3 regions of the Methylobacterium organophilum genome follow, and region 3 is predicted to be linked to each of the others. Evidence: predicted binding sites of a transcription regulator. Region 3 holds the regulator's gene; each other region holds the start of a gene.
The links. The regulator LexA, encoded in region 3, represses DNA repair genes until DNA is damaged. The targets are predictions, from matches to a motif close to TGTTCNNNNTGTGTTCNG.

Region 1 (3,271 bases), 2.1 Mb from region 3:
ATCTGGCCGATCAAGGCCGACGTGAACCAGTTCGAGCAGGTGATCGTGAACCTCGCGGTCAATGCCCGGGACGCGATGCCCTCGGGCGGCCGCCTGGTGATCCGCACCGCCAATGTCGCCAAGGGGAGCGAGCGCCCGGTCGGCGTGCCCGAAGGGGATCACGTGCTGATCGAAGTCCTCGACACCGGCGAAGGCATTCCGCCGGACGTCATGGAGAAGATCTTCGAGCCGTTCTTTACGACGAAAGAAATCGGCAAAGGCACCGGACTCGGGCTCTCGACGGTGTTCGGCATCGTCAAGCAGTCGGGCGGCACCATCGACGTCCAGTCCAAGGTCGGCGAAGGCACGGCCTTCCGCATCTACCTGCCCCGGCACGAGCCGGCGGAGGAGCCTGCCGGCGAGGCCGGCCGGTCGGCGCAGAAGCCGGCCCAGGCGGTGCTGCTGCGGGCCGATCCGGCGCTGGAAGCCGTTCCGGATCAAGCGCTTACGCCCGCAGGGGCCGAGGCCGCCCCGGCGCCCCCCGCCCCGCCTCCGGTCAAGGTCGGAGCCGACCATACCGGCCAGGCCACCGTGCTGCTGGTGGAGGACGAGGATCCGGTGCGCGCGGTCAATTCCCGTGCGTTGTCCGCCCGCGGCTACACGGTTCTCGAGGCGGCCTCCGGAATAGAGGCGCTGAAGCTGATCCAACAGGAGGACGTCGTCATCGATGTCGTCGTGTCGGATGTGGTCATGCCCGAGATGGACGGCCCGACTCTGCTTCGCGAGATGCGCAAGAGCCGGCCCGACCTGAAGATGATCTTCGTCTCCGGCTATGCGGAAGACGCGTTCCGCAAGAACCTGCCCGAGGGCGAGACCTTCAACTTCCTGCCCAAGCCCTTCAGCCTGAAGCAGCTCGTCGAGACCGTGAAGAAGACCATGGCCGGCTGATCCGGGCCGGCTGATCCGGGCCGTTCCGCGCCTCTCTCCGGGAAAGGCGGGCGGCTGTCCCCACCGCGGGGCTCCGAGGCCGCCGGCCTCCGGCTCCGAAGCCCCGGGCCGAAGGCTTCGAGGCGGCTTGAGGAGTCGAGCCACAACGGAAAAGGCGAACGGAACGCTTGCAAAACGAGAACAAAAGGCGTACAAAAATCCGGAGACAGGGGCGTTGAGAACGGCGCCCACCCCATGCATAAGGAGCCCCGGATGGCCCAGGCCGCGCTCAAGATGGTGGAACCTTCGACCATGGACAAGGACAAGTCGAAGGCGATCGAAGCGGCGCTGACGCAGATCGAGCGGGCCTTCGGCAAGGGCTCGATCATGCGCCTCGGCAAGGCCGACAAGGTGCAAGAGGTCGAGACGATCTCGACCGGCTCGCTCGGCCTCGACATCGCCCTCGGCGTCGGCGGCCTGCCCCGCGGCCGCGTCATCGAGATCTACGGCCCCGAATCCTCCGGCAAGACCACGCTCGCGCTCCACACCATCGCGGAAGCGCAGAAGAAGGGCGGCGTCTGCGCCTTCGTCGATGCGGAGCACGCCCTCGACCCGGTCTATGCGCGCAAGCTCGGCGTCAATCTCGACGATCTGCTGATCTCCCAGCCCGATACCGGCGAGCAGGCCCTCGAGATCACCGACACCCTGGTCCGCTCCGGCGCGATCGACGTGCTCGTGGTCGATTCCGTGGCGGCGCTGACGCCCCGGGCCGAGATCGAGGGCGAGATGGGCGAGAGCCAGCCCGGCCTCCAGGCCCGGCTGATGAGCCAGGCCCTGCGCAAGCTCACCGGCTCGATCTCCCGCTCGAACTGCATGGTGATCTTCATCAACCAGATCCGGATGAAGATCGGCGTGATGTATGGCAGCCCGGAGACGACCACCGGCGGCAACGCGCTCAAGTTCTACGCCTCGGTGCGCCTCGACATCCGCCGCGTCTCGACGCTCAAGGACCGGGACGAGGCCATCGGCAACCAGGTCCGCGTCAAGGTCGTCAAGAACAAGGTCGCGCCGCCCTTCAAGCAGGTCGAGTTCGACATCATGTTCGGCGAGGGCGTGTCCAAGGTCGGCGAGCTGATCGATCTCGGCGTCAAGGCCGGCATCGTCGAGAAGTCGGGCGCCTGGTTCTCCTATTCGAGCCAGCGTCTCGGCCAGGGCCGCGAGAACGCCAAGGGCTTCCTGCGCGACAACCCGGACATCGCGGCCAAGATCGAGGCCTCGATCCGCCAGAATTCCGGCCTCGTCGCCGACCGGATCCTGGAGAACGCGCAGCCCACCGAGGACGATCTCGAGCCCGGCGAGGCCTGATCGCAACGAAAGCCCGGCCCCTCGTCCCGGAAACCGGGGCGGGGCGCCGCGCCGTGTCCGCCCCGGCTGCTGGGCCGGCACCTCCAGGCCCGCCTTTCGGCAAGGGCTCTTTCGACGAACCGGCCCCCTTCGTCGGGTGGCGCCTCAGAGGATTCCACCGAGCGCCGCGCGCTGGGGGGGCGCGGCGGTGATCGCCTCGATCCGCTCGAGCAGCGCGTCGATCGGCATCGGGGCGCCGATCAGGTAGCCCTGGATGTAGCGGCAGCCGTAGCGGCGCACCGCCTGGAACTGATCCTGTGTCTCGATCCCCTCGGCGATGCCGTCGACCCCGAGATTCTGGCACAGGTCGATGATCGTGGTGACCACGCTGCGGCCGAGCTCGGAATCGAGGTCCGCCATGAAGCTGCGGTCGATCTTGATCTTGTCCAGCGGCAGGCGATGCACGTAGCCGAGGCTGGAATAGCCGGTTCCGAAATCGTCGAGTGCGATCTTGATGCCGAGCGTCCGCAGCGTGGCGATCGATTGCCGGGCCCGCTCGAAATCGGCCATCACCGCCGTCTCGGTCAGTTCCAGGGTCAATCGCTGCGGATCGATCCCGCTGTTGCGCACGATGGCGAGGATCGCGAGCACCGTCTCGGGTGAGACGAGATCCTGCGAGGACAGGTTGAACGACAGGCCGACGCCCGGCGGCAGTCGCGCGGCCTCGCGCAGCGCCTTGCGCAGGAGCAGGGTGGTCAGGGTGTGAATCATGCCGCAGCGTTCCGCGGCGGCGATGAAGCGGTCGGGCGGCACCGGGCCGAGGGACGGGCTCGTCCAGCGGGCGAGCCCCTCCACCAGGGCGACCGTGCCGTTCGCCGCGTCCAGGATCGGCTGGTAGTGCACGCTCATCTCGGCCTCGAGATCGGCGCTCTGAAGCGTGGTCTCCACCGCGCGTTCGGCGCGGATCGCGTCCTCGTGCTCGTGCGAGAACAGGGTCGTGACCCCGCGCTGATGCTCCTTG
Region 2 (3,271 bases), 2.0 Mb from region 3:
GAGTGTCCCGATGCTTCTCGCCCGCGCCGGACGTCGCCTGCCGGTCGTTCTCGCGGTCTGGGCGATGCTCGCCCCAGCCCAGGCGCAGAAGGCGGATCCCGTCAGAACCTGGGTCTCGGGCGTGGTCTCCCGCGTCGGGGCCCTGCCCGCGCCGGCGAAGACCGTGACGGTGCGTGTCCGCATCGGCGCGGAAGGCGCGGTCGAGGGCGTGGAGCTCCTAGAGGGCAGCGATCCGGATGGGCGCCTGCGCAAGGCCATCGCCGAGACCGGCCCCTATCCGCCCCCGCCCGCCCGCATCCTGACGCTCGAAGGCTTCACCGAGTTGAGTTTCTCCCTCGGCCCGGCCGCGCCCCGCAAGGGGCCCGGGCGCTGAGCCGGCGCGGGGATCCCCACGCGCCTGCGACCGTTTGCGACTCACGAGGCCGCCGCCGGCGGCAGGATTCGGGAGCGGCGACGTGGAAGCGACGACCAAGGCCGAACAGGCCGCCCGGCGGCTCGCCGAATTGACCTATTCGGCCTACGCCCAGCAGGCGACCGCCCTGTTCCACCCCCAGCAGGAGCAGACCCTGCTGGCCCGCCTCGCCGAAGCCGCGCAGCCCCGCATCGGCCGCGACGGCGGAGAGATCGTGGCGGCGCTGAACGCGGCCCTCGAAGCCTGGGAGCAGGCGGACGGGCAGATCTGCGGGCCACGCATCGCGCAAGTCGATCCGGCGGGCGGGCAGGTGCGCCTGGAAACCGCGCACTGACCCGCCTCTGGGCTGCGTTCAGGCCCGGTCGAGCCGCGCCAGCAGCATCCGTGGATGCAGGCGCGGATGGAAGGCGTTGCCCCCGGCCAGGCGCTCGCGCCGCACCAGATCGCCCGCACGCGCCCGGCGCACGCCGACCACGCGCTCGCCGCGCGCCCTGATCCGCGAGGGCAGGCCCGCATGGGGACGGCGCAGCCGGCCGAGGCTCACCTCCGGCCGGGCCGTGCCGACGAAGCGGTCGAGATGGCGGATCCACCCCTCGGACGGGATGTCCCCCGCCTCCAGGCAGAGCACCCAGTCGCGCCGCGCCGCCTTGGCCCCGGCGCTCCAGGGGCTCGCCCCCGGCGAGCGCTGCAGGAAGGTGGCGCCGGCCCCGTCGGCGATCGTGTCCAAAGCCTCATTGGCCTGGCTCGCCACGATGACCGCATCGCTCACGAGCCCGGCCGCGACGCCCTCGACGAGGGCGCTGAGCGTATCAGCGAGGCGCTCGATCGCTTCCGCCTCCGCCGGGCGCGACACATGGATGACGCACGAGATCATGGCGCGCCCATAGCGGATTTTCGGGCCCCGCAAAGTGGCTTTGCCGGCGCACGCACATCTACCCCGGCCGGCAGGGATCAATTTTCCGATTCTGCACGGAATTTGTGCATCCTTCCTCTCCTATGTTCCTGTTATGTTCTCATTCGAATCGATACTTCTAAGGGGGATTCCTTGGGCAAGCCGACGGCGCGACCGTCCGATCTCCTTCGTCGGCTGTCCGGGGCGCGGGTTCTGGCGGAGTCCCGGCGCGGCCGCGGCGCGACCGCCAATCCCGACGGGCGGTTCGAGGCGATGCATGCCGAACGCTTCGACGACGGCTGGGACGGGACACCGGAGCCGGCGAGCCTGCGCACGCAGGTGATGATGGAGCGCGCCCGCAGCATCATCACCCGCAACCGCTCCCCCGACATCCCGTTCGACCGCTCGATCAACCCGTATCGCGGCTGCGAGCATGGCTGCATCTATTGCTTCGCGCGGCCCAACCACGCCTATGCCGGGCTCTCGCCGGGGCTCGATTTCGAGACGAAGCTCTTCGCCAAGCCGGGCGCGGCCGCCCTGCTGGAGAAGGAGCTCTCCGCCCCCGGCTACGTGCCGCGCACCCTCGCGCTGGGCACCGCGACCGATCCCTACCAGCCGATCGAGCGGCAGCACCGCATCACCCGCGGGGTGCTGGAGGTGCTGGCCCGCTTCCGGCATCCGGTCGGCATCGTCACCAAGTCGAATCTCGTCCTGCGCGACCTCGACATCCTGGCGGAGATGGCGGCGCAGAACCTGGTGAAGGTCGCGGTCTCGGTCACCACCCTCGATCCGGTGCTCGCCCGCCGCATGGAGCCTCGGGCCCCCCACCCGGCCCGGCGTCTGGCCGCGATCCGGGCACTCGCCGAGGCGGGCGTGCCCACGACGGTGCTCGCGGCCCCGGTCATCCCCTCGCTGAACGACCACGAGCTGGAATCGATTCTGGAGGCGGCCCGGACCGCCGGGGCGCGGGAGGCGGGCTACGTGCTGCTGCGCCTGCCGCACGAGCTCGACGGCCTCGTCGACGACTGGTTCGCCGAGCATTATCCCGGGCGCAGGAACCACGTCTTCTCGCTGCTCACCGAGGCCCGCGGCGGCAAGCACTACGATTCCGCCTACGGAACGCGCATGATCGGGTCCGGCCCCTACGCCGACCTGATCCGGCGCCGCTTCGCCCTGGCCAAGGCGCGCCTCGGCTATCCGGAGGACCGCCTGCGCCAGAGCACGGAGCTGTTCCGCAGACCGGACGCGCCGGGGGGCCAGCTCAAGCTGTTCTGAGACCCGGCCCGGCCTCCCGGAAGCGGGCCGTGAAGCGCACCCGGCGGTGCGGGCTGCGGCCCGAGACCGTCGCGCCGCGCCGCCCCCGGGCGACGATTGCCCGACATTCCGGCGACGCGCTGCGCGAAAACTGAGCTGCCGCGCTAAAATTTGATCGTGTTAAAAAATATCCTGTATTGTTAAATACCTCTCGAAACGTGCGGACGGCGCTCGGACGTCGTCGAGGGGGATTGGACATGGATCGGCGGACCTTCGTCACGGGCCTCGGCGCGAGCGCCGTCGCGGCCCCGGCCCTCCTGACCGCCGCGCCCAGCCGCGCCGCGGAACCGTTGAAGGTCGGGGTTTTCCCGGTCGGCGCCGCCCTGCCCTACTTCGTCGCCCTCAAGCGCGGGTATTTCGCCGAAGCCGGCCTCGCCTGCGAGACGGTCACGCTGGGCACGCCGGCCTTGATCGTCCAAGCCCTCGTCACGGGCACGATCGACGCGACGTCGAACCTCGTCACCCTGGAGGGCGCCAATATCAGCGTCCGCAGGCCCGGCACCCTCAAATACGTCTCGCTGGTGGCGCAGAACAGCGAGCACGTGTTCGAACAATTCGTGGTGCGCACCGGGCACCCCGCCAAGACGCTGGCGGACCTGAAGGGAGCCCGGCTCTTCACCTCGCCCGGCCCGGCCAACATCGGCATCTCCAAG
Region 3 (3,271 bases):
CCCCGTCGATCTCGCCGGCCTCGACCAGGTGCTCGACCTGCGCCACCGTCACCTTGGCGGCGGTCGCCATCATCGGATTGAAGTTGCGCGCGGTCTTCCGGTAGACGAGGTTGCCTTCGGTATCGCCCTTCCAGGCATGCACGATGGCGAGATCCGCGAAGAGCCCGCGCTCCATCACGTATTCCTCGCCGTCGAACGTGCGCACGTCCTTGCCCTCGGCCACCAGGGTGCCGACGCCGGTCTTGGTGTAGAAGGCCGGGATGCCGGCGCCTCCGGCGCGGATGCGCTCGGCGAGCGTGCCCTGGGGGTTGAACTCGATCTCGAGCTCGCCGCCGAGATACTGGCGGGCGAATTCCTTGTTCTCGCCGACATAGGACGAGATCATCTTCTTGATCTGGCGGGTGGCGAGCAGCTTGCCGAGGCCGACATTGTCGATGCCGGCATTGTTCGAGACGACAGTGAGGTCCTTGACGCCGGATTCCTGGATCGCGGCGATCAGCTCGTCGGGGATGCCGCAGAGCCCGAAGCCGCCGGCCATGATGGTCATGCCGTCATGCAGGAGGCCGCTCAGCGCGGTCGCGGCATCTGGTTGCACCTTCCGCATCATTCCACCCTTTGAGAGTCGCCTTCCGCCGGCATCGATTCGCCCGGGGGGCGCACTATTCTGCCCATGGCGATTTGCACCGCAACAAGCGGCGGCGTCAAACCCGACTCCGCGTCGTCGCGGGCGGGATGTAACGGCGCGCGACGTCGTGCTCCTGCCGCGCGGGGCGATCCGGGCAGAATCTTTCATGTCGAAGGCGGTCGGGGGAAGCCCGCTGCTTGCGGAACACTTGCGGAACGTTTAACGTGTTCGCGTTTTGTTTCCGAGGTGCGCGGGATCCGCGCCCCGGCTTCGTGAAGGGTCGCGCATGCTCACGCGCAAGCAGCTGGAATTGCTCCAGTTCATCCAGGCCAGGATGAGCGAGAGCGGCGTGCCGCCCTCGTTCGACGAGATGAAGGATGCCCTCGATCTCAAGTCGAAATCCGGCATCCACCGCCTGATCACGGCGCTGGAGGAGCGGGGCTTCCTGCGCCGGCTGCCGAACCGCGCCCGCGCCATCGAGATCCTGCGGGTGCCCGAGGTTGCGGCCGGCCGGCCGCCGGAGCGTTCGGGCCCGCCCGCCGAGGTGCGGCGCTTCACCCCCAGCGTGGTCGAGGGCGGCCGCGCCAAGCAGCCCCCGGCCCGCCCGCCCGCGGCGGTCAGCACCGAGATCGACGACCGCATGGTCTCGATCCCCGTGATGGGCCGGATCGCCGCCGGCACGCCGATCACCGCGATCCAGAACCCGAGCCATTCCTTCGTGATGTCGCCGGACTTCCTCTCGGGGGGCGAGCATTACGCCCTCGAAGTGCGCGGCGACTCGATGATCGAGGCCGGCATCCTCGACGGCGACTTCGTGGTGATCCGCAAGCAGGACACGGCCAATACCGGCGACATCATCGTGGCGCTGATCGACGACGAGGAGGCGACGCTGAAGCGCCTGCGCAAGCGCGGCTCCTCGATCGCGCTGGAGGCGGCGAACCCGGCCTACGAGACGCGGGTGCTCGGCCCGGACCGGGTGCGCATCCAGGGCCGCCTCGTCAGCCTCGTGCGCCGCTACTGAAGCCGCTCCTCCGGGGCGGGCGGCGCCTCTTCGGCGCCGTCCTCCGCCTCGGGTTTCGCGGTGGGAGACGCTGCCGGAACGGCCGCCTCCCTGGGGGGCGGGCGCCAGGGGGCGCTGCGGCCCTGCTCGCGCGTGCCGGTCAGGGCCGGTGCGCCGCCCTTGAGGTCGATCGCGACGGCGCCGAGCCGTTCGAGCGTCCCCCGGTCGACCACGAGGCGCGCGGCGCAGGTCGGCGGTGCGCTGCGCCCGCTGATGACGATGTCGGCGCGGGCGCAATCCTCGCGGAAGGCGCGCTTGTCCGAGACATAGGCGACGACGAGGCCGCCCTTGGCCGCAAGGGTGCAGCCGAGCGGGTCGCAGCGGGCGCCGGCCCGGTCCGCCAGGGCCTCGGCGCGGCGGCCGTCGCCATCCGCCTTCAGCCATTGTTCGAGCACGAAGGCGGACGGCTTTCCCAGCGCGACGAGGCGGCCGTCGCTCCCGCGCACGGCGGCGCCGGCGCCGTGGCGGTCGATCAGGATGTCGGGCCGCTCCCGCCCCGCGGCGAGGCAGAGGCCCGCCCCGACCGGGAGCAGCGCCAGCCAGCGCAGGCGCGCGCCGGGCAGCACCAGCAGCAGCAGGGCGAGCGTCAGCGCCGCGAGGGCGCCGGTGCCGAAGGCGGGCAGAACCAAGGTCGCGGCGTCGAAGCCCGCGATCCAGGTCGCGATCGCGAGCATGCCCTTCACCGCGAGGCCCATCAGCCACCAGACCGGCCGGTCGAGGGCGAAGGGCGTGGCCAGCATCCCGAGGACCGCGGAGGGCATCACCACCAGCGAGACCAGGGGCAGCGTCAGGGCATTGCCGACGAGGCCGAAGGGCTGCACCGTCTGGAAGTGATAGGTGGCGAAGGGGGCCGTGGCGATCTGCGCCACCAGGGTGGTGGCGAGCGTGCCGAGGGTGGCCGTGGCCGCGGAGGCCGCGAGCCGCAGCCAGCGCCCGCCCTCCCGCGCCCGGGGAAAGACGCGGTCGAGCAGCGGCGCGCAGGCGATCAGCCCGGCCACCGCGCCGAAGGACATCTGGAAGCTCGGCCCGAGCAGGGCCTCGGGTTCGCGGGCGAGGGCGATCAGGGCCGCGAGCGCCAGATTGCGCATGCTGAGCGCCGGCCGGTCCACCAGGATCGCCCCCAGCATCACCAGCGTCATCACCAGGGAGCGCTCGGCGGCGACGTCCCAGCCCGAGAAGGCGCAATAGGCCGTGACGCCGGCCATGGCGCAGGCTGCGGCGATCTTCTTGATCGGCCAGCCGAGCGCCAGGATCGGGATGGCCGCGAGCGACGCGCGCACCAGAAAGAACACCACCCCGGCCGCGAGCACCATGTGCAACCCGGAGATGGAGATGACGTGATAGATGCCCGCCGCGCGCAGCACGTCGCTGGTCCGGGCGTCGATCAGGCCGCGCTTGCCCGTGACCAGGGCGGCGGCGACCGCGCCGGCCTGTCCGCCGATCGACTCCGTGATGCGGCGGGTGAGCGCGTTGCGGGCCGTGTCGATCCCCGCGGCGAGGCGCAGGTTCCCGGGGAGGGGGGCCGTGGGCGGCAGCACGGCGATGCGCCCCGTCAGCGAGCCGACCGCGCCGATCCCGCGGAAATA

Region 1: the regulator LexA is predicted to act here: its motif matches at 1,104-1,121, upstream of recA (recombinase RecA).
Region 2: the regulator LexA is predicted to act here: its motif matches at 1,410-1,427, upstream of MMB17_RS01080 (PA0069 family radical SAM protein).

What each region holds. Positions count from the first base shown of each region.
Region 1 covers NZ_CP092848.1:75,640-78,910, forward strand. Annotated here, with positions in the region: gene cckA (cell cycle histidine kinase CckA) at 1-927, shown strand, start outside; gene recA (recombinase RecA) at 1,180-2,271, shown strand; gene MMB17_RS00375 (putative bifunctional diguanylate cyclase/phosphodiesterase) at 2,416-3,271, opposite strand, start outside.
Region 2 covers NZ_CP092848.1:230,227-233,497, forward strand. Annotated here, with positions in the region: gene MMB17_RS01065 (TonB C-terminal domain-containing protein) at 11-373, shown strand; gene MMB17_RS01070 (hypothetical protein) at 456-746, shown strand; gene MMB17_RS01075 (glycosyltransferase family protein) at 765-1,286, opposite strand; gene MMB17_RS01080 (PA0069 family radical SAM protein) at 1,458-2,579, shown strand; gene MMB17_RS01085 (ABC transporter substrate-binding protein) at 2,816-3,271, shown strand, end outside.
Region 3 covers NZ_CP092848.1:2,217,631-2,220,901, forward strand. Annotated here, with positions in the region: gene MMB17_RS10240 (CoA transferase subunit A) at 1-604, opposite strand, end outside; gene lexA (transcriptional repressor LexA) at 912-1,646, shown strand; gene MMB17_RS10250 (ComEC/Rec2 family competence protein) at 1,640-3,271, opposite strand, start outside.